2 linked regions of the Occallatibacter riparius genome follow. The protein of the gene in region 2 binds, or shares a complex with, the protein of the main gene of each other region. Links are inferred from orthologs where the notes say so. Each region holds a gene or a part of one and is shown on either strand. Other genes may lie near its edges.

Region 1 (14,459 bases), 750 kb from region 2 along the record:
GAAGGAAGGCACCAAGGTTGTCCGCGACAGCCAGGGCCGCTTTACTTACGATGTCGACGATGTGCCGGCCCTGCCTGACGAGGACTGGATGCCGCCATTGAACAGCCTCAAGATGCGCATCGCGTTCTACTACGCCGATTACCCAGACGGGCAGCAGTTCTGGCGGGAGCGCGGCAAGGAGTGGGCCAAGGATACGGAGAAGTTCGCCAGCGCCGATAAGGCGATCAAAGGAGCAGTGGCTGAGCTGGTGAGTGCAACCGACACCGAGGAGCAAAAGGCGAAGAAGCTCTATGACGCGGTGATGAAGCTCGAGAACACCGACTTCACGCGACGCAAGAGCCAAGAAGAACGCAAGAAGGAGAAGATCAAGGAGGTCAAGAAGGCCGAGGATGTGTGGATGCAGAAGAGCGGCGGCTCCGACGACCTGGCTTTGCTCTACGTGGCGATGGCCCGGGCTGCGGGTCTGCAGGTAGTTCCCATGCAGGTAGTGAATCGCGATCGCGCCATTTTCGATCCCGATTACCTGCAAGTGTTGCAGCTCGACGATTACATTGCCGTGGCGACGATCAATGGCAAGGAAGTGTATCTCGACCCCGGCCAGAAGATGTGCCCGTTCGGATTGCTGCACTGGAAGCACACGTATGCCAGCGGGCTTCGTGTGAGTGGCAAGGGCGCCGAGATTGCGGCAACGCCGGGCAACCTGTACACGCAGAACACGATGCAGCGCGTCGCCGACCTGACGGTGAGCCCGGACGGCAGCGCAGCTGGCACCCTGCGGGTCGTCATGAGCGGCCAGCAGGCGCTCCACTGGCGGCAGACAGCCATCCGCAATGATGAGGACGAGGTCAAGAAGCGCTTCAACGAAACGATGCGTGACAGCGTGCCCGAGGGGATGGAGGCCGAGTTCGATCACTTCCTCGCGCTTGATGATTACAACGCCAATCTTGTGGCCGTGCTGAAGGTCAATGGCCAGCTTGGCAGCGCCACGGGCAAGCGTTTCTTTTTGCCGGGCATGTTCTTTGAGTCACGTGCCAAGCATCCGTTTGTGGCCACCGAGTCCCGCAAGATCCCGGTGGATGTGCACTATCCGGAACGCGTGGTGGATGACGTGACCTATCACCTGCCGGAGGGTTTCGCGGTGGAGAGCGCTCCCCAGGCGGCGACAATTCCGTTCGGAAGTTCGGCGCAACTGCGCGTGGCGTCGAAGAACGACAAGGACAAAGTGGAAATCGCCCGAAGCCTGGCGTATAACTTCACGCTGGTTGAGCAGAAAGATTACACGCAACTACGCGACTTCTATCAGAAGGTGGCGACGGCCGATCAGCAGCAACTGGTGCTGGCGCGGGCCGCACAGGCAGCGAAGTAAAAGCAGGGAATAGGGAATAGAGAGGCCAGCGTGGGGCGGGGGCAGGGATGGCAGGTTTGAGGAACCAATTGACTGGATGGGCTGCGGTGACCGTATTGATCGCGGCGGCTTGTATGCCGGCTTCGGCGAGCTGGTTCAGCAAGGGCCAGCCGGTACCGGACTGGGGCGTGCAGGCCGCTAAAACGCCCACGCCGGCTGCCGCGGTGGTGAAGGATGCCACTGCGGTGATTCTCTATGACGAGTACGTCGAGACGATCGACGGTAACGGCAGGGCGACGGAACGCGAGCGCCAGGTCATCCGCATTCTGAAGCCACAGGGGCGGCACAACACCTGCGAAGTCAGCTACGACGTCGACGAGAAGTTGAACTATTTCCGCGTGTGGACTATCGCGGCGGATGAAAAGAACACATACGAAGCGCAGCCTACGGATTTTGTGGAGCAGGGCGATACCGACGTGCCCGTCATGCTCTCAACGCGCAAGGCCCGCATCGCACATCCTCCGGCCGTTGACGTGGGCGCGACGATCGTATGCGAGTCAGAAGAGGTGATGAAGCCCTACATGCAGGAGAAGGTCTGGACCCTGCAGAACGGTATTCCGGTGGTGTTCCAGGCGCTGGAACTGGACCTGCCAGCGGGTCATTCTTATTCCGAGGCGTGGCACCGGTTTGATCCGGTGAAGCCGGCGCAGGTTGCGCCCAATCACTGGCGGTGGGAATTGAAAGATGTGCCGGCGCTGAACCTGCGGGATGTGCCCTCGTCGCCGGAATGGTTCGCGCTTGCCGGGCGCATGACAGTGCAATGGGGAGATGCAGCCATCGCCGAAAAGGACCAGGAGTGGCGTGCGCTCGGACAGTGGGTGACGAAGCTTGAGCAGGACCGTCCCACGCCATCGCCGGAGATTACTGCCCGGGTGAATGAGCTTGTCGCCGGCGCGCCGGACTTCTATTCCAAGCTGAGCCGGATCACCGAAGACATCCAGAAGAACATCCGTTATTTCATTGTCAGCCGAGGCATTGGCGGCCTCCAGGCGAATCATGCGGGGGATATCTATCGCAATCGTTATGGCGACTGCAAGGACAAGACCACTCTTCTGATCGCGATGTTGCAGGTGGCTGGGATCAAGGCCTATTACGTCCCCGTGGATCACCGGCGCGGGGTCGTCGATCCGGAGGACCCGTCGCTGCTAGGCGATCACATGATCACGGCGATCGAGGTCCCCGATGATGTGCAGGACGCGCGCCTGCAGGCTGTGGTGAAGGGCAAGGACGGCAAGCGATACCTGATTTTTGATCCCACCGATCAGCGGACGCCGGTGGGTAACCTGCCCTCAAACGAGCAGGGTGGTTATGGGCTGCTGGCCGCGGGCGGATCGAGCCAGGTGATCGCGCTGCCGGTGCTGCCGCCGACCGCTAACGGCACGGAGCGCACAGGAGCATTCTCGCTTCAGGCGGACGGCACGCTGACCGGATCGCTAGATACGGTCCACAGCGGCCCTGACGGCAGCGACATGCGCTATCTGCTCAAGGACACCGATGAAAAGCAGCGGCGCGAGTATCTGGAGAAGAAGATTGCGCGCGATTTGCCGGGGGTGTCGCTGACTTCGTTCGAGTTTGTGCAGCCTCCGGCGCTCGACAAGCCGCTGGAGTTCCACTACAAGCTGACGGCCAGCCAGTATGCGCATACGGCCGGTCCTCTGCTGCTGGTGCGGCCGCGCGTGGTCGGGTCCTATGCCATGCCTTTCGATGACAAGCCTCGCCAGGTGCCGATCGATCTGGATGCTACCGGGAGGTGGAAGGACTCCTTCGACATCACTCTGCCCGACGGCTATGTGGTGGACGAGACCCCTGACCCGGTGGATCTGGACGTGGATTTCGCCAGCTATCACTCCGCGGTAAGTGCCAAGGGCAAGACCCTTCACTACGAACGCGAGTACGTGGTGAAGAAAGTGGAGATAGCTGCCGGCAAAGCTGCGGAGTTCCGCAAACTGCAGTCGGCGATTCTGATGGATGAGAAGGGGACAGCGGTGCTGAAGAAGGCCGCCAACTAGGCTCCTTCGCTGAGCGCTCTGGCTTGAGACTGCGGTCTGCCCAAGTTCGTATAGGAAGATGCCCATCTCCAGCATGACCCGACTGCGGCTGTATTCGGTTCACACCAGGGATGGGCATCCCTGTTAGTCGTCGGTATCTATTTCCGGCATCGGACCTTGGCGGTTCGGGATCTTGAGGGTGCCATTCTCGATCAGAATGCCGGTGAGGCGGTCGAGTGCGTCGGCCAAGCGAAGCCCGATACTTCGCTGGCTCTTGTTGAGCAGCAGCGCCGCCTCGGTGATGGAGTATTCCTGGAGCACGATCCGGTTGATGAGCACCCGGTCGAGCGCCGAGACCTGCTCCAGCCCTTTCTCCACATCAAGCACGAAGATGACGCTGTCCTCGAAGGTGTAGTTCCGCCGATTGGAGGAGCGGCCGCGTCCTATGCGTTCTCTAAAGACAACCGGAGACCGGGCCACCAGCATGGAAGCGAGCAGGTAGCGCCGCAGCAGCCTTTCAGTATGTTTGCGGTAGAAGGCCAGGTTCGGAGAAGGAACTGGACGGCCAATCGGCTGCTCGCCGATTCCAGGCATCTGAGAGGCCGACGGAGAATCTGGAAGCTGGCGGGCTGGTCCGAAGCCGCTTTGAGGCGTCGCCTCGCTCTGCGGGTGCGCTTCGTAGGTTCCGGTTGCCTGCCATTGGCGCTGAGCGGCTGCTGCCAGGGCAATGGTTGGAAATTGCAGGACGGCGCTCATTCGGCACCTCCTGCTTCAGCGACTGTCCACGTCCGCATGAGGTTCGGGGTGGACAGCCTATGCTTCGGCCCGCGGCGCCGGCCGGTGTCCACAGGGAAATCGGCGAGCCTGGTGGCACACTCTCGGCAATAAGTACTGCAGTGATTCTGGGCGCGGAACCAAAGACTGCCGCACCCTTCGCAAACTTTCAGTTGCACGCGCAACTCCATAATGGGTCTCCCTTGGGTTCGTATCCCGGCCTTTGTTTCTTCTCCTTGTTAGAACCGGGGTTAGGCGGGACGCGGGCGGGTGCTTCAGGATCGAACCGTCCTGTTGGGGGATTGCCTGCCGGGTTCCTTCTACACAAAACATAACGGTAATAATGCACAGATTCTGGAAAGTCGCACACAGCACCCAGATCGAAGCCTCTAACGTGCCTCGTATCTCCTGGTGTTTGCTTCTGTGCCGGAAGAAGGAACTCCCCGGCGGGCATGGACGCTGTCCGCGACAGTTTCTGGTTATGGCGGAGTTTCAGGCGACACGCGTGTGCAGAGGCAGACCCCAGAGTGTGTGATGTAAGTAGAAATAATTTATGAAGCAGAACCTTTTCGGTCAACGGCTTTCCGGTGAAACTCAGCTCCTTGGCTTTCCAAGGAACTCAGGAACCGAGAGAATAAGGCGATTTGTGCGTAATTGTTTTGCTGACAGCAATTGAAGTTAGTTGCGAGTTATTGCCTTGGGCAAGTTTTCCACATGAACTTTTCCCAGATGCACGAGCATCTACGGCTCGAGCTGCTGCGCAGAATTCAGCGGGGAACACTCAGCGTTTCGCTTCTTGCGCGCCAGACAGGCTACGGCCAACCACACCTGTCGAATTTTCTAGGCGGCAAGCGGCAGTTGTCGCTGGAGGGTCTTGATCGAGTTCTGAAAGCTCAGCAGATGACCGCGGCGGACCTTGTGCCCTCGCGACCGCCCCCCTTTGAGATGGAAGACCTGCTTCATGTGCCGCTGGTATCGCACTCCACCGCCATGTACGAGCCGCAACTCAGGCTGGCCGCCGTGCAAAAGCTGCTGCCGGTTCCGGCAGGGTTGCTGTCCAGGGCCATAGCCAGAGCCACGGTCAGCCGGCGCGCGTGGCATCGCTTTGTCGCCATCCAGATCCCGGCGCTCGATGCCCCGGCCATGGAGCCGATCGTGCTGGCGGACAGCGTGGTGTTCCTCGACCGCCACTACAACTCACTGCTGCAATACCGGCCTGCACGGGCAAACCTTTACGCCGTGCGGCACGACACGCGCCTGAAGGTGCGCTATGCGGATTTTCAGGCTGGCCGGTTGTTGCTGCGGCCGCATAATCGTGCTGCTCCGGTTGACCTGCTCGAGCCCGGGCCGGGGGAGTCGCCTGGCGACCTTATCGTCGGACGAATTGTTATGGTGATGAACGAGTTCTAGAGAGCTCGATCGGCTTCGTCCGCCGCCTTCTAGAGTCCGTAACGCCTGCTGGCAAAACCGCCTTGAAAAAAGCGCGACATAAATGCGATTTATGCGTCAAAATACTAGGGACAATCCCCGGTTCTTTCATTGGATAAAATTGAGACAATGATGGCTGTGGTGCCGTCAAAAGGATTTTGTTTTGCCCTCTTCCCCTGACTGTGTCCGCGTTCTGGTGGTCGATGACGAGTGCGCCATCGCCGACACCCTCGCGCGAATTCTCCGCCATCGTGGTTTCCAGACCATGTGCGAGTACAGTGCAAAGGGGGCGGCGCAGGCGGCGCAGCGCTTCCGGCCTGACGTCCTCGTCACCGATGTCGTCATGCCCGGGCTCAGCGGCATCGATCTGGCCGAGTGGTTCTCGAAAGAGCAGCCTGGGTGCCAGATCATTCTGACCTCCGCCAACCTGCATCATTTCGATCCGAGCGACCTGCCGTTTGAGCCTGCCCAGGAGATATCCTTCCTTCCCAAGCCGGTGCTCGTTTCCGACCTCATCGAGCTTCTCGACAGAAAGAGAACGGCCGCTTAGGCAGTATTCGCGGATTGCAACTCCTGCTCAGTCGCCCGCCTCGCGCGCCAGCGTTTCATGTCCGCGCAGACCCTCGTTAGTCTGGGCGGCCGCTCCTGCCTCCTTGAAGAACCAGAATGGTGAAAACGACCAGGTGAGCATGAGGAAGTCGAAGAGGCAGACATACCATGCTGACGGGATTCGGAACACAACGCACGCGGCGATGGCCAGGATCATGTTCAGGAACACCACCTTCAGGTATCGCCGGATGGAGACCATTGAACGCAAGGCGTGATTGGTGATTTCGCCTATGGAAGGCGCGGGCAGGCTTTGCAGGGCAGCCGGAGCCTCAGGAAAAGAGGCGGACGAGAGCTTCCAGCGCAGCAAGTTTTCATACTTTGCTTTTACCTGGCTCCGGATTCGCCAAAATGCGCAAGGGGACCTGACTCCCAGGTTCCACGTCTGCACCGGCGCGCCCGGTTCCAACTGCCAGTCAATATAGATTCGCCGAACCGGAAGCCAATCCGGGATGCCGGGACCCAGCCGCACGGCAAGTACCTGTTCAGGCCGCAGCGCGAAGCGCAACTGGTCGCCGGCGTAACTGAGCCGGTCCTTCGCCAGGAACAGCATGCCGAAGTCCCATACAAAGACCAAGTCGTATGTGCGCAGCACGGGATGCGGATTCAGATCGATCAGCTCCGCGCGGTCCTCGCCGCATGCAATTCCCTCTGCCTCAAGCCGTGTCACAAATCTCTGGCGACGCCGCGAGAGCCCCCATACGGACTGCCACTCCCCAACCAGCACGTAGATTGCGAAGCATGCGATTGCGCCGCCGATGTATGCAGGCGCGGGATGCGGAAGAGCCGCATGATGGATGGCCAGCGCCACCAGGCCCGGCGTCGCAATGGAGCAGAAGCGCAGGACCCACTTCTTCAGCGCAAGCAGCTCGGAAACGGCCCTTAGGGTTACTACGGGATTGCGCGGCGCGCCTTCCTTAAATTGCTCTTCGCTCAACCCGGTCGCATCATCTGTGGGCTCGGCTCGACCGACGGCCTGCTCGCGCATCAGTTCCTGCAGGCGCTCGGGTGGAACCTGGCCGATTTTTGCCAGGCGCTCTACGCGGCGCAGCATGGAGGGATGAGTCATGAGGGAGCCGGTGACACGGTCCCACTGCACTGGCAGCAGGTTCAGGCGCGCCAGCTTCAGCAGCGCTGTAATCACAGCCTCGGGATCGCCGGATAACTGCAAGGCGCCAGCATCGGCTACATGCTCAAAATAGCGCGACTGCAGGTAATAGAGAACGAGACCGATGATGTAGAGCACCAGGATCAGTTCCGGGAAAGCCATCACCCGATCACCGAAATGCACCAAGTTGGAGAGACCGGGGGCCGCGGCGGCTCCATCGGCGACTCGCCGCAGTTCCAGCGCATGCCGGAACGCTCCCAAAACGGAGCGCAATATCCAGTAGAAGATCTCAGGCGAGAACATCAGGCCAAAAAACGCCAGGCCCGTCCACATCGCGTGCTTTTTCTGAATGTGGGTAATTTCGTGCGCGGCGATCGCCGCGACCTCGCGTTTGTTGAGCCTGCTCAGCAGGTAGTCCGTAAACATCACCATGCGCTGACGCGAGGCAAACGCATTCGCCATTTGCGACTTTCCAGCGGGCATGACGAATACGCCGCGCAGTTCCACCGCGGCCTTCTTCGCGAACGTGAATACGCAATCGCGCAGCTCGCCGGTGGCCAACGGCTCAAACTGCATTCCTGTAACTCGCGACAGCAGCCAGGTGCAGAGCTTGTACGAGGCATAGACGCAGAAGAGCAGGGCCATTGAAGCCTGCCCATTGATTGGGGCCATCTCTATGCTTGCTATGAGACACATGACCGGGAGAAATTGCGCGGCCAGTGTCAGGGCATGGCTGGCCAGGAACTCTCCTCGTGTCCACCGGTTGCCACGGGCCTGTGCAAACACGCGGTAAGACAGGAGCAGGCAGACGAAGTATGCGATCCACGGCGGCAGAAACAGCACGCCCACGTTCAGTGCGACGGCACTCGCGCTGTGCGCCGATGTGTAGTAGCCGATCAGGTCGTCGAAACCTTTCCGGACGGTCTGCCCCACGATCCAGATAAGCAGCAGGCAATTGCCGCTGAAGAGGAGCACGCGGAGGTAGCTGAACCACGCGCCGATGGGATCCGCGGAAGAGTCGCGAATGGCCGCGCGCCGCATCCACAGGCACAACACGATTGGCGTAATCAGGAAGATGACCGGCAACACCGCCGCACGGATCGCGTCCTGCCGGCGCAACCCGAAGGCAAGATGAATGGCATCAGGCGATGCGGATGCCGTATCGATGGCGTAACTCGCGTCATCGTAAAGTTCCGCACGCGCTGAGTTGGCCTGTAGTTCCTCTTCCGGCAGTCTGGGGCTCCGGCCCGCGGCGGACGACTCGGCGAACCTTGCCCGCGGATAGGTGATGTGCACCCATAGTTTCCGAATGCCGGCGCTTCTTAGTTCGCCGTTGAGCCGGTCCAATGGGATATTTGTGGAGAGCAGAAGCCCGGCGCGCTGCATGGCGCCGGCGCATGTGCCGATTAGATTTCCGTGCCGCATCTGCTCCCGATATTTCAGGTATCGTTCCTGATCCTTCAGCGGGCGGGACTTTAGATATCGCGGAAGTTCTGTCTGGGCAGGCGGATTCACGAGCGAACCGGCCGGGCAATGCAAGGCCTGTTCCAGAGCCGCCTGGATGCCGCCGAGGTTTGCCAACTGATACGAGTAGAAACTTACCGTCGCATCGCCGCGTGCGGCATACGTCACGATCAGATTGACAAACGGCCCGTCGGAGTCATCATCCGCGTCATCGTCGTCCTGTGCGTGCAGCCAGGCGGGGAAGAAGGCCACGATGAGAAGGATCATCGCCCAACAGGCGCATTTACTTGCGGAATAACTTGAGCGTAGAAAGAGGCGAGATCTTCCCGACGGCGTTTCGGCGTGCATTAGCGGCTCCAGGTGGATCGCCCCAAGTACACCAGCGAAATGCCGTAGATTCAATGACTCGAAAGCGGTAACTCCGCTTTCACTCTGAGGTATCTATGTACTTTAGTTACCGGACCGCCGGACGAGCTTTGGCATAACTACTCGCCGGGCACTGCCTCCGCGGGATTGTCGAACCGGGTGTATTTGTTGATGAAGTTGAGGTGGATGGTGCCGGTAGGGCCATTACGCTGCTTGGCGATGATGATTTCGCTCTTGGCGCGGTCGGACTCCGACATCTCTTCGTCGCGGTTGTAGTACGCCTCGCGGTGGATGAACATGACCACGTCGGCGTCCTGCTCGATGGAGCCGGATTCGCGGAGATCCGAAAGCAGAGGGCGCTTGTCGTCGCCGCGGCGCTCACTGGAACGCGACAACTGCGACAGCGCAACTACCGGCACGTCGAGTTCCTTGGCCAGGGCCTTGAGTCCGCGCGAGATAGCGGAGACTTCCTGCGTGCGATTCTCGTAGCGCTTGCCGCCGGCTGAGGGCAACGTGGCGGACATGAGCTGCAGATAATCGATCATGATCAGATCGAGCTTGCCGTTGTTCTGCTGCTTGAGGCGGCGGGCCTTGGCGCGCATTTCGGCCAGCGAGATGCCGGCCGTATCGTCAATGAACAGCCGCGACTCGACCAGGTCATTGAGGGCCTTCTGCAGCTTGTCGTGATCTTCGCGGCCCAGGAAGCCGGTCTGGAGCTTGCGCTGATCGACCCAGGCCTGGGCAGAAAGCATACGGCGCAGGAGCGACTCTTTGCCCATTTCGAGCGAGAAGACAGCCACCACCGCCCCGTGGTTCACGGCTGCGTTCTGGCAGATGTTGACCGAAAATGCGGTTTTGCCCATCGACGGACGAGCAGCGATGATAACGAGCTCACCCTTTTGAAGGCCGCTGGTGTTCCGGTCGAGCTCGTAGAAGTCAGTAGCGAGTCCGGTGACTTCGCGGCTCTGCTTGTACAGGTTGTCAATTGACCCGAAGGAGCCAGCGACGATCTGGTCCAGACTCTGGAAGCCGTTGGAGATGCTCTTCTCGCTGACTTCCAGCAGGCCGGCTTCGGCGGCGCCGAGGACTTCGAGGGCGGTCTCGCTCTGGTCGGCCGCGCGGGCGATGGCCTGGGAGCAGATCATCATGAGCCGCCGCAGCAGGCTCTTGTCCTTGACGATCTTGATGTATTCCTCGATCACGGGCCGGCGCGGCAGGCCTTCCGTCAGCGACGCGAGGTAGGCGACGCCACCGACGGCCTCGATCTCCTTGAACTTGGCGAGCTCGTTGGCCAGGGTGACGATGTCGACGGGGCGCTGCTCAGCCAGCAGGTCGCCCATGCGCTGGTAAATGCGCTTGTGCGAGTCGAGCGAGAAATCGTCGGCTTCGAGCTTCTCCGCGGCTTCAGAGTGCGCATGGTTGTCGAGGAGAATGGCGCCGAGGATAGTTTTCTCGGCATCGACTGCCGCGGGCAGACCGGGATCGTAGCCGGGATTGGCAAAGGTGGCCATGGATCGAGTTTAGGCGGACAGGCGGCTGAGGATGGGTGTGAACATCTGGACAGGAATCTGCAAAAGCAGACCCACCGAAGATGTGAACTTCAATCGACAGGCCAACCTCGGGCTCAGCCTCGCATCACAGCGGCAGGATGATCAAATTGCGCCCGCGCGGGCGTCAACGCTGCGGCTCATGAGGCCGCTGGTTTGACGGGGAAAGCGCGTCCGCTCTCCACAACCATCAGGATCCATCGAGGAGGGACTCTCTGTGTATCACCACGTAAAGAAGCTTATGTATACCGTCAAAGTGGGCACGCCTGACGTGCGGTTCGGCCGCATGCTGCTCGAGCAGTTCGGCGGCGCGAATGGCGAGCTCGCAGCTGCCATGCAATACACCATTCAGGGCTGGAACTGCGTGGACGATATCGCGCGGCGCGACCTTCTGCTCGACATTGGCACGGAAGAGCTGAGCCATCTGGAGGTGGTCGGCGCCCTGATCCGCATGCACCTCAAGCCTCTGAAGACCGAGGCGGAGGCGGCCGAAGCGGATCCCCTCGTGACCATCGCCGGGGGTGGCGGGGTGGCGCTATACAACTCGGCCGGCAATCCCTGGACGGCCGATTACCTGAAGATCACCGGTGAGCTCGACGTGGATCTCCGCAGCAATATCGCGGCGGAAGCGCGCGCCAAGATCGTTTACGAGCGGCTCATCGACCATACGGACGATCCGGGGTCGATCGACACACTGCAATTCCTGATGACCCGCGAGATCACGCACATGAAGGCATTCACCGCCGCTCTGGAGACCCTGGAGAAGCGGCCCTTCTCGATTGGGCGGCTGGCTCCCACGCCGAAGCTCGTGGATGAGTATTTCAACGGCTCAACCGGGATTGGCGATGAGGCCGACATGGACGTTCGAGGCCCGTGGACCAGCATGCATGGCTTGCATGAGGTGCAGTCGCCCATGGACGGCGGCGAGGGCTTGTCGATCGATCATGTGGATGGCGTGGCCGGGCCGGAAGACCGGGGCAAGCAGGACGATGGCCAGCGCACAACTACGGCTCCGGAACTCGATGAACTGATCGGTGTCGCGGATGCGAAGTATTGAAGGATGGCTGGCGGGGCTTGCGAGGTTGAGCTACTTCGCGGGCCCCGGATGCAAGGAATCGCACGTTGAACACACGGCCGCTGGATTGGAGTGTCGTTTACCGTACACAGTTCACCCGGCCGGGGAGAACTTCTGTTTACATTAATGGTTCCCTGGGCGCCACGGAGGCCAATGTGTCGCTGGCGTGATCCGCTGGCGCGGTTCACGAATGGCAGCGGATTACTGGGCGATCACCATCTGCGAAGTGCTCGCCATGTTGATACTCTTGCGAAACCCGGGAAGATTGAAGGTGAATGGGTAATTCACCGTGATCTGGACGATGTCTCCCTTGGCATTGTCGCCGGTGATTGAATTGGCGGCATTGCATGACGTCGTTGCGCTTCCCGGGACAGGGCCGCGATACTGCACGCAAATGTTGTCAGTTGTAAGAAGTATGCCTGGATAGCTGCGGTGGACGATGTAATTCTTGATATCCGTTGTGGATGCCGTGCACTTGTTCGACAAGTATCCGGAGCAGCTGGAGGTCCAGGTCGATCCGCGAACGATGGCATACCGAGCGCCTTCGTGCGCGGCGTTGCCGAGAAAGTGGTAAGCGTACACGGCCAGACAGACCTCAAACACGCCGAATATCAGGACCGACAGGAATGTGAAGGAGATCGCCATCTCAAGGACGGTGGCGCCCCGATCGTCTCTTGCCGACCGCCTGAAAGCGCCCCGTAGAAGGGCGTCTATGCGTTGCCGTAATGTTCGTCGACAGATCAATTTGGAAGAATCCTCATCGCGGAATATCCGTGGAGTGTGTAGGTCCGCGGCAGGATCCGTGGAACCGAAAACACTGCATTGACGGAAGCTTGTGTGGAGACCGTGACGTAACTCACCACGTAGTGGGCGACTGAGCTGCTGGAGCCAGTGCAGGCGGTGATGGTCGCATCGCTGCAACTCACGGTTCCGCTTGCCGGGCTGTAGGTGGGCGTGCCGGTGGTAAGGTTGAGTGTCTCGCAGACGCAGCCTGCGCTCGGGCTGGCGGTCAGCGTGGAGAGATCGGGAGCATCGTTCTTCGCTGCCTGGGCTACCGTGCTGGTCGACGTGGCGTTGCCCATGTTCTCGCCGCCAAACGAGGCCCCGGCACGCGCCGCGTTCTCTACCTCGATGGTGTAGTGTGCGACGCGACCCAACTCAAAGGCGCCGAAGGTTATGAGGATGAACAGCGGCATCATTACGGCCAACTCGACCAGGGCCGCGCCACTCTCTTCATTGAGTCGAAACTTCATCTATCTGCTCCTTTAACCCGCTCAGTAAATCAGCCCAACTCTGGCCAGGGGCGAGTCGGATGAGTCGTACCCTTGTATTTTGAGAGTCGCAGCCTGCGAGCAGAAGTTACCGATGATTACATCATTCGCCAGCTTGGTAGACGCGCCCTGGTCCTGGACGAACAACTGCATGTACGGCGCGTAGATAACGCCCTCCAGGTCTGACGTGCTACTTCCAAAATCGAAATAGATTTCAGCGGGGTTGCCGTAGTTATTGCCCTTGCCATGCGAACAGGTGTAGGTGCCTTTGCCGTTGGCGCCATCGCTGGGAGCGTCGAACAGAACACCGCAAAGCGGGTTCAGGCTTCCCGCGCAGGGGTGGCCATATCCCGGGGGCGTGAGGTTCAGGTTTCCATTATTGGCGAAGCTGAAGGGGATGTTGTCGGCGAGATAGATTGTGACGTTGGAACCCGTTACCGAACCGGTGATTGAAGGTCCGTTGCCGCCATTTACGTTTTTGTCGAACACATACATGGTGTTCGACTGCAGTGTGCCGCTGAGATTGCCGCTGTTGAAGTTGTAGATGCAACTCATCCCGGTGCCGGAAGGCGCGGTGCAAGTCTTGGCGGTGGTATCGATCTGTGGCTGATTCGCAGTCTGCTGAAGCTTGGACAACGGGTCGCTTGTGGGTGGAGCATTCTGAGACACGGGGCCGGTGATGCTGGAACTGCCACCGTTCGTAATTGTGCCAGAGGCGGTAACGAATTTAGCGTTGATGTTTGAGCTGCCTCCCATGCTCAGATTGCCGTTAATGGTGACGCCGCAATTTTGACCGAACAGCTGGGAACTCCCACCCATGGTGGCCGCGGGATTGGCCAGGCCCTCGCCATTCTGAACATTGAAGCACCCGTCGGAATTAAGCAGGTTCGATGCGATCGCTGTGGAAGCGACATTCAAGGAGTGAATGCCGAACAGGTTCATGAAGATCGTGGGTGTGGCGAAGCTCGCTGTTGCCTGCACCAGCCCGGAACCGCTGTAGCCTGAGATGGTGGGAGCTACCCTGAGGGTCAGGGTGAGTCCGTTCGCGGAGTTCGCCGCCCCATTGGACGACCCCGGGGTGAAGCCATTCATTGTGGCGTCGTGGGAGGCCGCAGTATACATTCCCGAGGTTACGCTCGACGGACTGCCTTCATACATGGATTCAGTTACGCCGGCGAGGGCAGCGCTGTCGGCAACTGTCTGCGCGATCCTTCTCTGGCGCAGCAGGATTCCAACGTCGGTTGCGAGACCCACGAACCCAAGCAGCACCGTCATGCTCAGTGCCACAAGGACCAAGGTTGCCCCTTCTTCTTCGCGAACGATCTTCATACTTGCTCCTGAGGCGTGTTGAATCTGACTGCCTGCTCGGTCGCAGCCTGGTCGAGCGGGTCGAGCACGCCTTCATGCCACCATCCCTCGGTCATTGG
Region 2 (14,386 bases):
GCCAATCAAGAGCGGTCAATGCCCGACTTCTCAGACCCGCGCAAATGGAAACTTCTTTCCGCGTGCCCGCTATGTGGAGCCTCTCACCTTTCACTTAAGGTAACGGCCCGTGACCGTCACTATGGGAACCCCGGCACGTTCAAAGTTATGGAGTGTGGAGAATGCGGGGTCTACTTCTTAAACCCAATGCCTACCCCGGACTATTTGTCCAGCGCCTATCCAGATAACTATTACGCTCACGCCCTCAAAGCCTCCGAGGCGCCGCAGGGCTTGATTCGCCGGGTTAAGAAGATCCTTCGAACCGTGCTCTTCAACCGCAAAACAAAGGACCCTGAATTCAGCAGTCCCGGGCGAGTGTTGGATGTGGGCTCCGGATACGGTGTTTTTCTCAGCCAAATGAAACGTGACGGATGGGAAGTGTATGGCGTGGAGCCTGATTGCGAGGCCGCGGCGCGGGGACGGCAGGAAGGCCTCAACATCTTTGGAGGCTTTATCGAGCAAGCTCAATTCCCTTCTGATTATTTCGACTACGTGAGGAGTAATCATTCCTTTGAACATGTTCACAATCCACGGGAACTCCTCCGGGAAATGCGACGAGTGATCAAACCCACGGGTTATCTCTTCATTGGGGTACCAAATGTCAGAGGGCTCGCAGCGCGTATTTTCGGAACTTATTGGTGGTATTTGGGTGCTCCAGTACACACCTTCGGTTATTGCCCTCGGACATTGCGTGCACTATTAGAGTCGGAGGGCTTCAGCGTAGAGTCAGTCAAATATAACTCAGAATATGCAGGGATCTTCGGGAGTCTGCAGATTTACCTCAATCGCAACAATGGCAGGATGTCGAATGATGGAAGAGTGATACATAGCCGAGTGCTCATGGTGGCAGGCCACTGGGCGGGGCGGCTTCTGGATTTGCTAAGGGCGGGCGATTGTATCGAAGTCATAGCGCGACGCCGTTAGTAGTTCCTGAAAGGTGATTTTGTTTCGTGTCGGGACCGGTTCGCGATATAGCGCTGTCTGCCTGCTTCATTGTCGAGCACTTTACATCGGCGCTTCCCCAATGAAGGGGTAGCGTCACCGTCTGCATTTGACTTGCGTGAGCCAACGCAGGCAGCAGATGCGCTCATGGGAAGCGGCTTCCCGGCCATGAATGACAGTGGTACTACGTGATTTCGGTGCTTCATTGAGAGTAGTACTCCATTGGCTCAGGACGCCTGATATCCCGTAGCTCGATGGGCTTTGGCCCAGGTCTCCGAACGAGAGAGACCTGGCACCCTGATTAAGCGTTTCAGTAGGATCTATGCTCCAGCGGCCTTATGGAACCATCACCGGATCTGCTTCGCTTCGACATGTTTTGCGAAACGATCCAGAATCGCTTGCCAGCCTTGACGCTGTTGCTCCTCGGAGTGGGTAGTTTCAGCATCGAATGACTCGCGAACGGTGACCTCCCCATTGCGGTCGAGGAACTCCACACGAAGCGTCCTTTCGCCGAACCTGCTCTCGATTAGCTGGTGCTCTACGATGCGGGTATATGTCCCTGCAAAATCGAAACCCATACTGCCGTCTTTCGCCTCCATGCGCGACGAGAATGTTCCTCCCTCACGCAAGTCGACCGCGGCCGCGGTAGTATGCCAGTCATCGGAAGCCGCATTCCACTGCTTGATGTCCTCGGGATTTGTCCAGGCTGCCCAGACCTGCTCAATGGGCGCGGCCACAACCGTCTCAACGGTGATCTTCATTGTTGTCTCCTCTATTGGTGCTGAATTCAGCGATCGGATATCGTTCCGTTCGATTGGGGAAGTCGCGGTCAAGACAGAAGCGCCCGCACGCGTTCGTCGCGTAAATAAAGACCAGTCCAAACCAGGCTGGCGAACACGATAGGGAACAGAATATTGAACGACGGCGCACCGATACGCACCTGAGAGGCAACGGCTCCGCCAAGATAACCGGTGAGCAGAAGGGCGCCAAAGACGGCGCTTCGAGGAACAAAATACAGAACGGTGCAGGCCAGCAGCGCGAGACCGATGGGAACAATCGATGACTCGCGGAATCCGAGCTGCAGTGTGGCTGTTACGACGGCCGCAGGCTTCACGAACTTCATCACGGCGTCAAACAGAAAGAACGCTCCGAGCAGCATACTCAGGACGCGCCCGGTCCAGAGCTTCCATCCAGCGGAAGCGGTCTGATGTTGAGTGAAGTTGCCGGCGGCAGGTTGTGCGATGGCATTCATGGCTCATGTTCTCCTTCTGAACCAATGACCGAGGGAGTGCCGGAAACTCATCGGCCTGCGACCAAATTTTTCCTTAATTCATTGGGGAGGCAGATGGACGGGGAAACCGAATCGAGGGAACAGCCTGTTTACGTCCAGAAAGCTGTTGACCGCGGCGATCTGATCCCCGGCAAGCTCCAGAACAATCAGCGCCCACGCTGTGTGTCCGCCGGCCGGATTGGGTCGGTATTGGGCGAACGCAGGCCAACCCGAAGCGAACGTCGGAAGCAGGCGCGAGCCACGGCATCCCGATCCCAGGCCCAGCATCCACGTTTGAACATCCAACGGGCCCTGCAGCCATAGCGAGTACGGAGGCATGCAGAACGTGACCTCCTGCTTCATCAGCCCTACCAGGCCATGGACGTCATAACTCTCGAAGGCAGCGACATACCGCTCCACCATCGTGCGCTGAGCGGGAGTCAAGTCGGCTGGCTGATCGGGGCTCCTTTTCGCGAGTGAGCTACGGGCTCGCTGCAATGCGCTGTTGACTGAGGCAACCGAGCTATCCAGGGTCTCCGCAACTTCCGCAACCGGGCACTCCAAAACCTCCGCCATCAAAAGCGCGGCGCGCTGTTTGGGCGGCAGCTTTTGAAGAGCAGCTACGAAAGCGAGACGAATGCTTTGCCGAAGCGAGGCTTTTTCATCGGGTCCTGCATCGGTGTCCGCAATATCCGCGTCCAGAATTGGCTCAATCCAGTAACTATCGGGCTGCTGAGTCAGAGCGTCCAGAGGCGGCGCTCCCGGCGCAGGCGACCCTTCTTCGATGGGACGCGCACGGCGACCACGCCGGCTCAACTCATCGAGACAGACGTTGGTCGCTATGCGATAGAGCCAGGATTTTAGAGAGCAGCGGCCGTCGAAGCGGTCGTACGCCCGCCATGCACGGATCATGGTTTCCTGCACGGCATCATCCGCGTCGAAGGCCGAGCCTAGCATCCGATAACAGTGGCCTAGAAGAGCGGGCCTGTAGGCCTCAAATTGTAGGGTCTCAGCGATCACGCCAGGAAGTAATTCCAAGGCCCAGTATAAATCGAAGCCTCCATTACGGATCCATGTGGAACTTAGCGTTGGTGTCGATCAGAACCGCTAGTGCGGTCGTCCTATTTTTCCAAACCTAAAGACGCGCCTTCCGCACCTCTGGCTGATGTGACTCCCAACTCGACCAGCCATTCCTTGATGTTTGCTCCGATGACGTCAGGATGGTCCTCCTGCAGATAATGAAGCCCAGAACTGAGGTGCACGACTTTGCAATTCGTCAGCCGTTTGGCAAAACTCTCCGCAAAGGCCGGTGAAATGAGAGCGCCGGGGTTACCAACGAAAAGCAGTTTAGGGTAGATCGATTGCGTGAGAGCTCGATGCGCTTCCTCAAGGGTGCCATATACATCCGCGGGCTGGCCGGCAATCGGCAGCTCATTCGGAAAGCGCCAGGTTGGCACTCGCGACTCAGGCGTTGGGAATGGCGCACGGTAGACCGCCATTTCTTCTTCCTTCAGCTTTCTCGCCATCGCAGCTGGAAGCACTCCTTCGATAAATGCGTTTCCTTGAAGAATCATCTCCTCACCTACGCCAGGCGTTCTGAATTTCTGGAAGATCTCAACCTGGTCGGGGTGGAAGTCGTTCCAGGTTGGCATGGGGCGAATGAACTCCATGAACGCCAGTCCACGCACGAACCCTGGCCTGCGCGCTGCAAGATGAAAAGCCAGCGCCGTGCCCCAGTCTTGCGCAACCACGAAGGCCGACGTGATGCCGGCGGCGTCCAAAAATGCATCGAGATAGCGCGCATGATCGACAAAGCGATACGCGATATCGGGTTTTCCCGATTGGCCGAAGCCGATGAGATCGGGCGCAATGCAATGCGCTACCGGTGCGACGTGCGGAAGGATATTGCGCCAGATGTAAGAGGAAGTCGGGTTGCCGTGCAGAAAGAGCGCGACGGGAGCCGCGCTATCTCCGGCTTCGCGGTAGGCCATGGTGGAATCAAGGACTTCGACTTGGGGAAGCATGATATCGGTCAGAATATTCATTTTTTCTCCTTGAACACGGTTTCGAAGACGATCTTTCTGAAGCGGTCAAGCGGAGCCGGGCCCCGCTCCACTTTCATGCGCAGGATTGCGCCTTCCCAGGAAGAGAGAAGAAATTCAGCCAGGTCCATCGGATCGAAGGTCGAGTCAATCTCACCGAGGTCTTGCGCCTCAGCGATGCAGGCGGCAAAGGGCGCTCGCCACTCCTCGAAGATTGCCTCGAGCCTGTGGCGCAGGAGCTTGCTCTGCGAAGCAGTCTCAATGCTGAAATCACCTATCAAACATCCGCGATTCCATTTGTCACCGGCGAGACGCCCGCTGATGATCTCCAGATAACGATGCAGCCGTTGACGGGGCGTGAGGGTCTTGTCGTCCAGAGCACTTCGCACCGCGATCTTCACGTTCTCGAAGTAGCGATCGAGGACTTCCTTCGCGAACTCTTCCTTCGAGCGAAAGTGATTGGTGAAAGAACCATGGGGAGCGCCGGCTTCAGCACAGATATCGCGCACCGTTGCGCCCTGATATCCAGCTTGAAACATGACCTTGAGGCCGGCGTTGAGGATGTCTTCTCGAAGCGAGGTTCTCATGAAGAAATAATACGTACGTGCGTATTAACTGTCAAGAGATCTCAAAGGAACCTTGATCCATGATCTTGCCAAGCCAGCCCCGCTATCCTTGACTCACGTCTCGTGACAGACTTTGCCCAGTCCGTAAAGCAGCAGGCCGACATCGTCAAGGTGATCGAGCAGTACATCCGCCTGCGCAAAGCCGGCGCCGTGAACTACTCCGGCCTCTGCCCCTTCCACAAGGAAAAGTCGCCCTCCTTCAGCGTCCACGCGGTCAGGCAGTTCTATCACTGCTTTGGCTGCGGCGTATCGGGCGACGTCTTCAGCTTCGTAGCCAAAATCGAGAACGTCAGCTTCCCTGAAGCCGTGCGTATCGTCGCCCACAAGTGCGGCATCCCCCTGCCCAAAAAGGAATACTCCTCCCCTGAAGAAGCCGCCGAGGCACGTCTACGCCGCAAACTGCTCGACCTGCACGAAGCCGCCACCTCCTTCTACGAAGAGCAGCTCCGCGGCCCCGAGGGCGCCATCGCGCGCGAATACCTCGCCGGCCGCGGCCTCGATCAAAAAGGCCTCGAGAAATTCCGCATCGGCTACTCGCCCGATAGCTTCAATGCCCTGCGCGACCGCCTCAGCTCCATGGCCGACGCCGAAACCCTCCGCGCGTCCGGCTTGTTCAGCCAGAAGGAGCATGAAGACGGCACGCTCGGCCACGTCTACGACCGCTTCCGCAAGCGCGTCATGTTCCCCATCTGCAATGAGAGTGGCCGTGTCATCGCCTTCACCGCGCGCACGCTCGAAACCGGCGACAAGGCCGGCGCCAAGTACATCAACTCGCCCGAGACACCCCTCTACACCAAGGGCCAGGTCCTCTTCAATCTCGACAAGGCGCGCACTGCGATCCGCCAGACCGAGTTCGCCCTCCTCGTCGAAGGCCAGATGGACTGCATCTCCGTCTTTCTGCGCGGCATCCAGAACGTCATCGCCACCAGCGGCACCGCCTTCACTGAGCACCAGGTAAACTTGCTCCGTCGCCACACATCCAACGTCGCCGTCAACTTCGATCCCGATGCCGCAGGCGCGAACGCCGCCGAGAAATCCATCTCTCTCCTCACCGAAGAAGGCTTCACCATCAAGATCGTCACGCTTGAAGACGGCCTCGACCCCGATCGCTTCATCCGCGAGCGCGGGGTCGAAGCCTACGTGGCTGCCATCCGCGGCGCGCGCCGCCAGTCCGACTACCTCATCGAACGCGCCCGCCAGATGTTCCCCGGTGCCACGGGCGACCAGAAGGTCAAGGCGATGAACTACCTCCTGCCGCACATCAAGCGCATCCCTGAAGCGCTCGCTCGCGGCCAGTTCGCGCATGACGCCGCCCAGAAGCTAGGCATCGACTCCGCCGTCCTTCGCGAGGAACTCCGCCAGGCCGCCCTCAAGCGCCGCGACCATGTCGAAGTAAAGTCCTCGCCCCTCACCGAGGTGGAACGCGTTCTCCTCCGCGCCCTTGCCATCATCGACCCCGAGCATGAGGAGGCCCGGCGGCTCGCGGCTGCTGCCATCCAGCAGCAGCCCTCCTGGTTCGAACAGCTCGTGGCATTCCCCGCTATTCAGGCTCTCGCCAACCGCCAGGCCAACGACCCCATGGACGTCGTCGAGGACGAGAGTCAGCGCGCTCTCCTCGCCCAGGCCCTCCTGGGCGAAACGCGCCCACCCGGCGACGCCGAAGTCTCGGGCGCCCTGCAGCACATCCACGAGGAAGCCATCGAACACCGTCGCCGCGAGCTACTCCGCGAAATCGCCGAAGCCGAACGCCGCGCCGACATGACCGAAGCCCTCCGCCTCACGCAGGAGAAACTCCAACTCGACAAGGCGCTTCGCGAACTACACCAGCGCGGTCAGGAGTAGAGCAATGCGTCAGCCGCCCGAAGGCCCCCTATCTCTCACTCAGATGGATTGCATAAATTCCATAGGAGTTCAGATCGCGCGTGTAGTAGGCTTTCCCGTCCGGGCCCAGTGTGAGCGACGCGTCTAATATGCGTTCCCTCGGCAAGTCCATCACCTTCTTGGGCATCTGTCCCTTCAGAGTGATGCGCCACCAGGCCAACGGCGGATCTTTGGTTTGGCTCCTCAAGAAATAGAGGGCGCTGCCATCAGGCGACCACAGGTTCCATCCAACCGTGTCCTCCTGCGCTGTGAACCACGTGGTCCATACCTGCTTTTGGAAATCGAAGAGACGGATGGAGTGCATGTCGAAAGTAAACGCCGCAAGATAACGCCCATCCGGGGACCAGCGGGGGCTGAAGAGTCTCGACGAACCAGGAACCGGTCTCACCTTCCTCGTCTGGAGATCCACTCGAAGCAATTCCAGCTCCGCTGAGCCTCGGTCCCGCGCGAAAATGATCTCCTTACCGTCCGGCGACCAGGTGGGATCGGCCTGCTCATGGCTGTCTTCCTTGTCCGGAACCACCTGTTCGGGGGACCCGCCGTCGCGCGAAATCACCGCAATCTTCGTCAGCTCGCCCGGGCGTGTCCACTCGAAAGCTATCCTCGTGCCATCCGGAGACCACCGGGCAATTCCGGCGCTTGAGTCATCCGACGACGTCAGTTGCACGCGTTCACTCCCATCACTCCGGCTGCGCCAGAGACTGGAATAGGGAGTCGTCACATAAACCACCCACTGCCCGTCCCGGCTGAATTCCATCGATTCTGCTGGAACTCCGGACACAAACGGCTCCACCTTGTTTGTAACTGGGTCGTAACGAACTAATTGGCTGTCATCCTTCATCCCAAATGCAAACAGCGTCTTCCCATCGGGGCTGAAGGCAACCCGAGAGGCAAAGCACATGGGCCCACCAGTTAGTTGCACCGGCGCTGCGTGGCTGCTGGAGAACCACCCGCCGCGGCGCTCCCGCATCACCCATAAATTCTCGTGGAATGCGCCTTTCCAGGTGACCGCCCCGAAAACATAAAAGCGACCGTCAGGACTCCACACCCCGCCATCCTGCCGAGTTCGGTCGAGCCATCGCGGCAAGACGCGGTGTGCTCCTGACCCGTCCGTCTTCGCTTCCCACACAGCGCAGCCCGATGTCTCGCACGCGCTCAATCGCAGGCGCTGTCCATCGGGCGAAACCCGCAGGGCGCTGGAACCGCCAGGAGTTCCGGGGGCGGTCCACAGCTTGCGCGCCTGCGAGCCGTCTGTGTAGCAAATCCACACGTCCGCGCCCTTCGTGAAAACAATCTGACTCCCATCGGGAGTGAAGGTGGCGTCATCCGCACTCACATCGCCTACTCTCCGTGGCGGCCCCTGTGGCAGAGGATCAATCCAAAGAGACGAGGACGCACCCCAGTCGACAAGCAGCAAGCTGGAGCGGTCCGGTGCGATATCGAGTAAACCGGGCGCAAGTAAAGGCGTCTGCATCTTCGACGGCTCTCCACCGCCAGGCGAAGTCTGCATCAGTACCACTCGATCGTTAACGATCTCGTTGTAGTAGACTCGGGTTCCGTCGCTGGCCAGCATCGCCGTCGGTCTTCCGCCATTAGTACCGTTGGTGATCGCATCAATGCTCGTCACATGCGGCACTGCGCGCCAAAAAGCAACCAGCCACACCGTCACAATCGCCAGCGCAACAATGGATCCCGCAGCCACAAGCCACGGAAAGCGAGAGCTGCGGGTCCGCTCCGCGGTGTGCACCAAAACGGGGCCTTCGCTCTTGTCCTTCGCAGCCGCACCCAAAAGAGTCGAGACTCCGACATCTGAGTTCGGCTGAGCCCGCCTGGTCCCGTCTCCCGCGCTCCCATCTGCTTCGATTTCCGAGATAAACCGGTATCCAAGCCGCGGCAGCGTTTCGATATACCGCGCATGTTCTGCGTTATCTCCAAGCGCATCCCGCAGCCGTCTGATCGTGCTGTTCAGGCCATGTTCGAAATCAACAAACGTATCTTCCGGCCAGAGCTTCTTGCGCAACTCCTCGCGTGTGACCAGTTCGCCTGGCCGCTCCAACAGCATCAGAAGCACATCGATCGGATGTCCGTGCAGCTTCAGCCGGCTGCCGTTCCGGAACAGCTCGCGCGTGCGCATGTCGAATTCGAACGCGCGGAAATGCAATCGATTCGTCGGGGGGTGGACCGGACTTTCCATGGCGGCAAGCCTCCTGAAAAGCGAAGCCCGAATAGCCATCCGTGCGCACCGCGCACCCCAGTCTCGGCAAGAGCTTAGCACCGATTCAGTTATTTAGCTGTGATCTGGCGGATAAACGTTGCAGTTTGCGCGACTTGGCGCGTGATCAAACAGCAGTTCAGAAAATACCTCCCTTGCATTGATATTCCCGGACGACGGGCACAGCATGGTCCCGTCTGATGGGCCTCCGGCTGAGGCGATTCAGGTAGCGATTCAGGTACGGTTCCTCAACTCCGCTCGCCTTCGCAACAAAGCGCGCTCCCGTGTGACGGGAGCCTGCATAACCCGAACGTGACTTCGTTCACCTGGAGGGAGCTATGAACCGGCTTCTTTCCGCCAATATCTTCAGGAACGCTGCTGCGGCAGCCTTCCTCGTGCTGTTGTCCACCGCCTGTGCCGCAGTCACGGGCGACGCCGAAAAGATCTCCCAGTTGCTGCGCCAGGCCAAAACGGACGCGGTGCAGACCGCTAACGATGCCCTGCAGTTGGAGACATATTCCATGGCCAACATCCCCTGGCAGGTGCACTACTACCGCCTGGTTGCCACCGGAGACGGCGTGAACGCTCTGGTGAAGGATTGGAAGCAGCTTCAACAATTGCGCGACAAAGCCACTCCGGAGCAACAGGCCGTCATCGATCAGTTGGGAGAACTGCTTAACGGCCTCGCGATCCGAGTTAACGCAGCCAGGCACTACCTCGCTCAGAACCCGAATGAGGTCAACATGCCCACATTCCACGATCAGATCCGCGCCAACAACACGGACATCCAGAATGCGTCCCTCGCGGTGTGTCAGTGCGCCTCGAAAGCTCGCCAGCTGCTTACCGCCAAGGTCGACAAGAACTCCGGTCCCGATTGTCCCGCCGCCCCCACCAAGGGGCGTTGAAGCGGGAGGGACCAACGATGCCGTCCCATTGAGACGGCATCGTTTTGTCTCTGTGCCCCATCGGAACTCGCCTGCTGAACGCTTGCCCCTTACCTTGGTCGGTCCATACGACCGCAAACTGCGCGACCTGTACCAGAAGGGACGGGATCAGGAACGCTCATGACGTGGGCGAGATCTTCTCTTCCCGGCCAATTCCGTTGAGCACTCCTACAAGAAGACGGAAGGCCAAGTATCGTGCCCTCTTGTTGTCTTCACTCGCGTTCCTGGCATCACCGAGACGCATGAATCCGTGATCTGCGCCGTCGTACATAACCGGTTTATAGACCCTCCCAGCCGCTTTCATCGCATCGGTCGTCGCGGGTAAAGTACTGTCCACGTCCCCGTCGTTTCCTGCATAGAATCCATAGACGGGCGCGTTGATTGTGGTGACGTCAGCCGGCCCCGTTCCATAGAAGACGAACGCCGCGCTCAGGTCTTTGCGATGAGTAGCAAATGCAAAGGTCCGCCAGCCGCCCCATGAAAAGCCCACCACCACAACCTTGCCCTTGAACTCCGGAAGCTTCCTGGCATAATCCACCGTCGCATCAAGGTCGGCTGTCACGCCATCCGGATCAAGATCGGAGACAGCTCTCGTCACGTCGCTTTCGCTGGCGAAATCTCCGTAGCCGCCCCCGTTGGGACCGTGTCCACTCAGCAAATCGGGCGCAACCACCGTGAAGCCCTCGTCCGCAAGCTCGCCTGCCATATTCCTGGCCCAGTCGCTAAGACCGTAGACCTCGTGAACCATTACCACGACCGGAGCATCTTCTTGAGGCTTGGCAGCACGAACCACGAGAACTCGCAGCGCGCGGCCATCATGCGTGATCGTCGCGTACTCGCTGTGATGCCGCAGTTGGAGCCGCCAGAGCAGGATTCCCGTGGCAGCAATCAACGCAATCGCCACAGCAGCAGCGATCCTTCGCCGGTTCCTCTTTTGCCTGATTTCTGGTCGCGCTATATCCATCGAAGACAGGAAGCAGCACTCTTCATACCAACCGCAACCATCGCTAACAATCTTCGACTCAGGAAGTTAACGCGCAACGCCGTCACAGTGAATGACCGCTTTCAATTCAGACCGCTCAAATCCGGACACTTCATCCAGAGATATCGAGCCATGCGCTGGAATTTGGCAATGTGCGAATTCGCGGAATCCCGGTCTTATTCCGCCAGAAGCCGTCGGCTTAATGGAATTTTTTCCGCGCCGTCGAACCGGAGATGCCCGATAATGCGGGCGGCCTCCGCGGCACATCAAACTCGGCCCGAATCAGATCTCCCAGCCCTATTGTGCCGGAAGGCCTGGGAGTCCACCCGTGATCATCAAACTGCTCGTTGTCACTTTCTTCCTATCCCTCGTCGTTGCGTGCCTCGTCGCATGGCTATTTCGCAAATCGATCAGCGCAATCATGAGCCGCATCATCCATGAGTCCCTGAGCACCGCTTGGGTGCGCTACATGATGGTTGCGATCGTCGTTGTCGGCGTATCGGGCGGCGTGCGGCCCTGGGACTATGAAAAATACATCACGCCCCTGAAAGATCAACCGCTGCCCGTCCTTAATTCCGATCGTTGGATCCTTGAAATCTACCGAACGGTGATTGGAACGGCGCAGGCCGAGGTGTGGATGCTCCTCGTCTTCTTCGTCTTCGCGCTTATCTCGTATGTGCTCGTTCGCAATGCGGAGTTAAGGCAAGGCAAGGTGCAGACCTGACGAGCATGCCCCCGCACGGTGTGTCCCGTACTCGACCCGCTTACTGCGGCCCATACACGCTCAGCACGTGCCCATCGGGATCCTTGAAACTCGCCGCCCAGTCCGTTGCCGTCAGCGGATGCGGCGCCGCTTCAATGTGCACCCCTTTGCGGCTGAGCGCGCCTGCCGCCTGTTTCACATGCTCCACTGCAAACACGATCTCGCTCTCCCCCGCTTGGCGCCCCACTTCCGAGCTCACCACAATCGAAATTGACCCCGCATCAAAGAAGGCCAGATCGTCACTTTGGCTGTTGATCTTCAGCCCCAGCTTGCCGTGATAGAAATCCACGGCGCGGCCGACATCGGCCACGCCAAGCATCACAAAGCCGACCCGGCTAATAGGCGCAGCATCGACATTCGCCGAGCCCGACGGCGATTGGCTGAACAGAGGAAGCGACATCAAAACCGCGAGAAGAACTGCTCTGTGTCTTTTCATGATTCCGGTTTTACGCGGAATTGCCGGCTGCCGCTTTCGATTTATTGCTAAATTGCGCCGCGTAATGCGAAGGCGTGACCCCAAATCGTTTTCGAAAAGCTGTGCTGAACGCGGCGGTCCCGCTGTAATGCGCATCGAGAGCGGCTTCCGTAACCGCCACGCCGCGCCTCAGCAGTGCAGTCGCCCGCTCGAATCGAAGCCGCGCCTGATAACCCGCGGGAGATATCCCGAATGCCCGCTGAAATGTCCGTTGGAAGTGAAACGGCGACATGGCCGCCGCCCGTGCGGCCTCTGCCAGACTCGGCGGGGCCTCGCTGGAGGCATGAAGCAGCTCTCTCCCGCGCGACACCCGGCTCAGCAACTCGGCACGCGTAGAAGCTCGGGCCGCAGGGATGCTGCCGATCTGCCGCCGCGTCTCCTCACATAGCTCCAGCAGTTGCCACGCCAAAGCGTTGTAGAGTTCCTCCGCGCGCATGCCGTCGCCGCCCGATCGCGCCTGGCTCTCGAGCTCCGTCATCACGCGCGCAATCCCGGAGTTGATCGGCCGCAGCCGCGCTAGAAACAGAGCCCCGCTCCCTGTCCTGCCCGGGTCGTCCAGGCAGTGCGCATCCGCCCGCGTTCCATCCCGAAAAATCCCCTCCACGAATCCCGGCGCAAAAAACGCGCAGCAGGTAGTTACCGGCTCCGCGCTATCAATGTCCATGGAATAAGGCTCGCTCGCGTTGAGCACCAGAAAGCACGACGGATCGACCCACACATCGCGCCGGCCCACGCGCCACGCCACCCGGCCGCTCGTCACACATTTGATCGAAAGCGGCCCCGGAAACTCCCTCACGGAATGGCGCCGCGCTCGCGCCCCCAGCACGCAGTTCCGCGTCCCCAAATCTGCGGACGCGGGCACGATGCTAGCCGCGGTAGTCGATCGCTGGGAAATCGGGCTCATCCTGCCCGATTCTGCCCAGCCCAGCCAGCCGCGTCAACCACTCTGATGCACCACGGCCAACCCCGCCCCCCACCCGGCCCGCACCACCCGGCCCGCCCTCAAATCATCCGCGCCCAACCAGCAGCTTCGAGCTCAGAAAATTGCCCGCACAACTCCGCCGTCCACCCGCAGCGCGGCTCCATTGGTGGCCGAAGACGCCTCGCCCGCGACATACGTCACCATTGCCGCCACCTCCTCCACCGTCGCGAACCGCTTCAACAGAGACGACGGCCGGGCGTGCTCAAAGAACTCGCGCTCCACCTGCTCCTTCGGCTTGTTCTGGTGCCGCGCCAGATCCTCGACAAAGCCGCCCACCCCCTCTGACTCCGTCGGCCCCGGCAGAACCGAATTAACTGTCACTCCCGTTCCCGCAACCCCTTCCGCAATGCCGCGCGCAATCGCGATCTGCGCCGTCTTGGTCATGCCGTAGTGCACCATCTCCGTCGGTATCTGGATCGCCGACTCGCTCGAAATGAAAATGATCCGTCCCCAGTTCTTTTCCAGCATGCCCTTCAAATAGTGGCGCGAAAGCCGAACCCCGCTCATCACGTTCACTTCAAAGAAGCGCATCCAGTCCTCGTCTGGAATCTCCGCAAACGCCTTCGGCTCGAAAATCCCCACGTTATTCACGAGGATGTCCACCGACGGCAGCGCCCCGATCACCTGCTCCGCGCCGGCAGCGGAGCCAAAGTCAGCCACCACCCCCTGCACCTGCGCTTCCGGCTGAACCTGCCGAATCGTGGCGATAGCCCCGTCAATCCTTTCCTGCGACCGGCCGTTGATCCACACCTGCGCGCCTTCCGCAGCCAGCGACTGCGTGATAGCCAGTCCAATTCCCGCCGTTGATCCCGTGACAAGGGCTGTTTTCCCGCCGAGCTTCAGATCCATTCGTCTCCCTCTTTTCGATTGCAGTCGCTAGGATGCGCGCCCCTCCCTCTTCGATCCAAGCCCGAAAGTCTCCCGATCCCCCGGCCAAGCCGCTCCCAGACCCGCGTTTATCCCAAAATCTGAGCCTTTATCCGCCTCCGCACGTCTAAAAAACAGGGAACGGAAGAGCGAGACAACAGCGGCACCTGCCCCATCTGGGAGCTCAAACAAGCAAATCGCCCCGAAGGGGCCTGGAATTGCCGGGCTCAAATGTGGTAATCTGTTGATCTCTGTAGGGATGCGCGCCCCTTTGCCCCACACATGAGCTGCGGCTCGCGGGCTAACTCAGGCTTGTCCTGAAGCGCTGGTCATCCTGTTCCGAGCGATCATTTTTGAAACC

The links.
Region 1: the proteins of dnaG (region 2) and dnaB are in contact, whole or in part, in a crystal structure (PDB 2R6A), measured with the Geobacillus stearothermophilus proteins. The link is inferred for Occallatibacter riparius from one-to-one orthologs. Residues at the interface, in WP_049624496.1 of Geobacillus stearothermophilus: Lys456, Leu457, Leu458, Pro459, Ala460, Asn463, Ala464, Leu467, Leu535, Leu536, Ile537, Ala538, Gln544, Glu545, Asp548, Tyr549, His552; in WP_033016901.1 of Geobacillus stearothermophilus: Ser13, Glu15, Ala16, Gln18, Glu91, Leu92, Asp94, Ala95, Val96, Pro97, Thr98, Ala99, Ala100, Asn101, Tyr104, Tyr105, Ile108.

The regions. Positions count from the first base shown.
Region 1 is NZ_CP093313.1:519,580-534,038, reverse strand. The notes cover bases 8,455-11,443. They hold dnaB (replicative DNA helicase), read right to left. Parts: upstream 10,651-11,443; coding sequence 9,259-10,650; downstream 8,455-9,258. Other genes in these bases: MOP44_RS01960 (manganese catalase family protein), read left to right, coding at 10,904-11,443; MOP44_RS01970 (M48 family metalloprotease), read right to left, coding at 8,455-9,040. Also shown: MOP44_RS01995 (DUF3857 domain-containing protein), read left to right, coding at 1-1,366; MOP44_RS01990 (DUF3857 domain-containing transglutaminase family protein), read left to right, coding at 1,414-3,414; MOP44_RS01985 (hypothetical protein), read right to left, coding at 3,538-4,149; MOP44_RS01980 (hypothetical protein), read left to right, coding at 4,882-5,577; MOP44_RS01975 (response regulator), read left to right, coding at 5,759-6,145; more of MOP44_RS01970, read right to left, coding at 6,173-8,454; more of MOP44_RS01960, read left to right, coding at 11,444-11,743; MOP44_RS01955 (TadE/TadG family type IV pilus assembly protein), read right to left, coding at 11,963-12,505; MOP44_RS01950 (TadE/TadG family type IV pilus assembly protein), read right to left, coding at 12,502-13,014; MOP44_RS01945 (TadE/TadG family type IV pilus assembly protein), read right to left, coding at 13,036-14,361. UniProt on the Escherichia coli protein: The main replicative DNA helicase, it participates in initiation and elongation during chromosome replication. Travels ahead of the DNA replisome, separating dsDNA into templates for DNA synthesis.
Region 2 is NZ_CP093313.1:1,265,910-1,280,295, forward strand. Bases 4,456-7,371 are described here. They hold dnaG (DNA primase), read left to right. Parts: upstream 4,456-4,982; coding sequence 4,983-6,761; downstream 6,762-7,371. Other genes in these bases: MOP44_RS05010 (TetR/AcrR family transcriptional regulator), read right to left, coding at 4,456-4,880; MOP44_RS05020 (winged helix-turn-helix domain-containing protein), read right to left, coding at 6,790-7,371. Also shown: MOP44_RS04985 (class I SAM-dependent methyltransferase), read left to right, coding at 1-963; MOP44_RS04990 (SRPBCC family protein), read right to left, coding at 1,329-1,742; MOP44_RS04995 (DoxX family protein), read right to left, coding at 1,811-2,233; MOP44_RS05000 (sigma-70 family RNA polymerase sigma factor), read right to left, coding at 2,312-3,271; MOP44_RS05005 (haloalkane dehalogenase), read right to left, coding at 3,373-4,296; more of MOP44_RS05010, read right to left, coding at 4,293-4,455; more of MOP44_RS05020, read right to left, coding at 7,372-8,994; MOP44_RS05025 (hypothetical protein), read left to right, coding at 9,351-9,917; MOP44_RS05030 (dienelactone hydrolase family protein), read right to left, coding at 10,075-10,860; MOP44_RS05035 (hypothetical protein), read left to right, coding at 11,267-11,662; MOP44_RS05040 (VOC family protein), read right to left, coding at 11,703-12,137; MOP44_RS05045 (AraC family transcriptional regulator), read right to left, coding at 12,148-13,080; MOP44_RS05050 (SDR family NAD(P)-dependent oxidoreductase), read right to left, coding at 13,213-14,007. UniProt on the Escherichia coli protein: RNA polymerase that catalyzes the synthesis of short RNA molecules used as primers for DNA polymerase during DNA replication.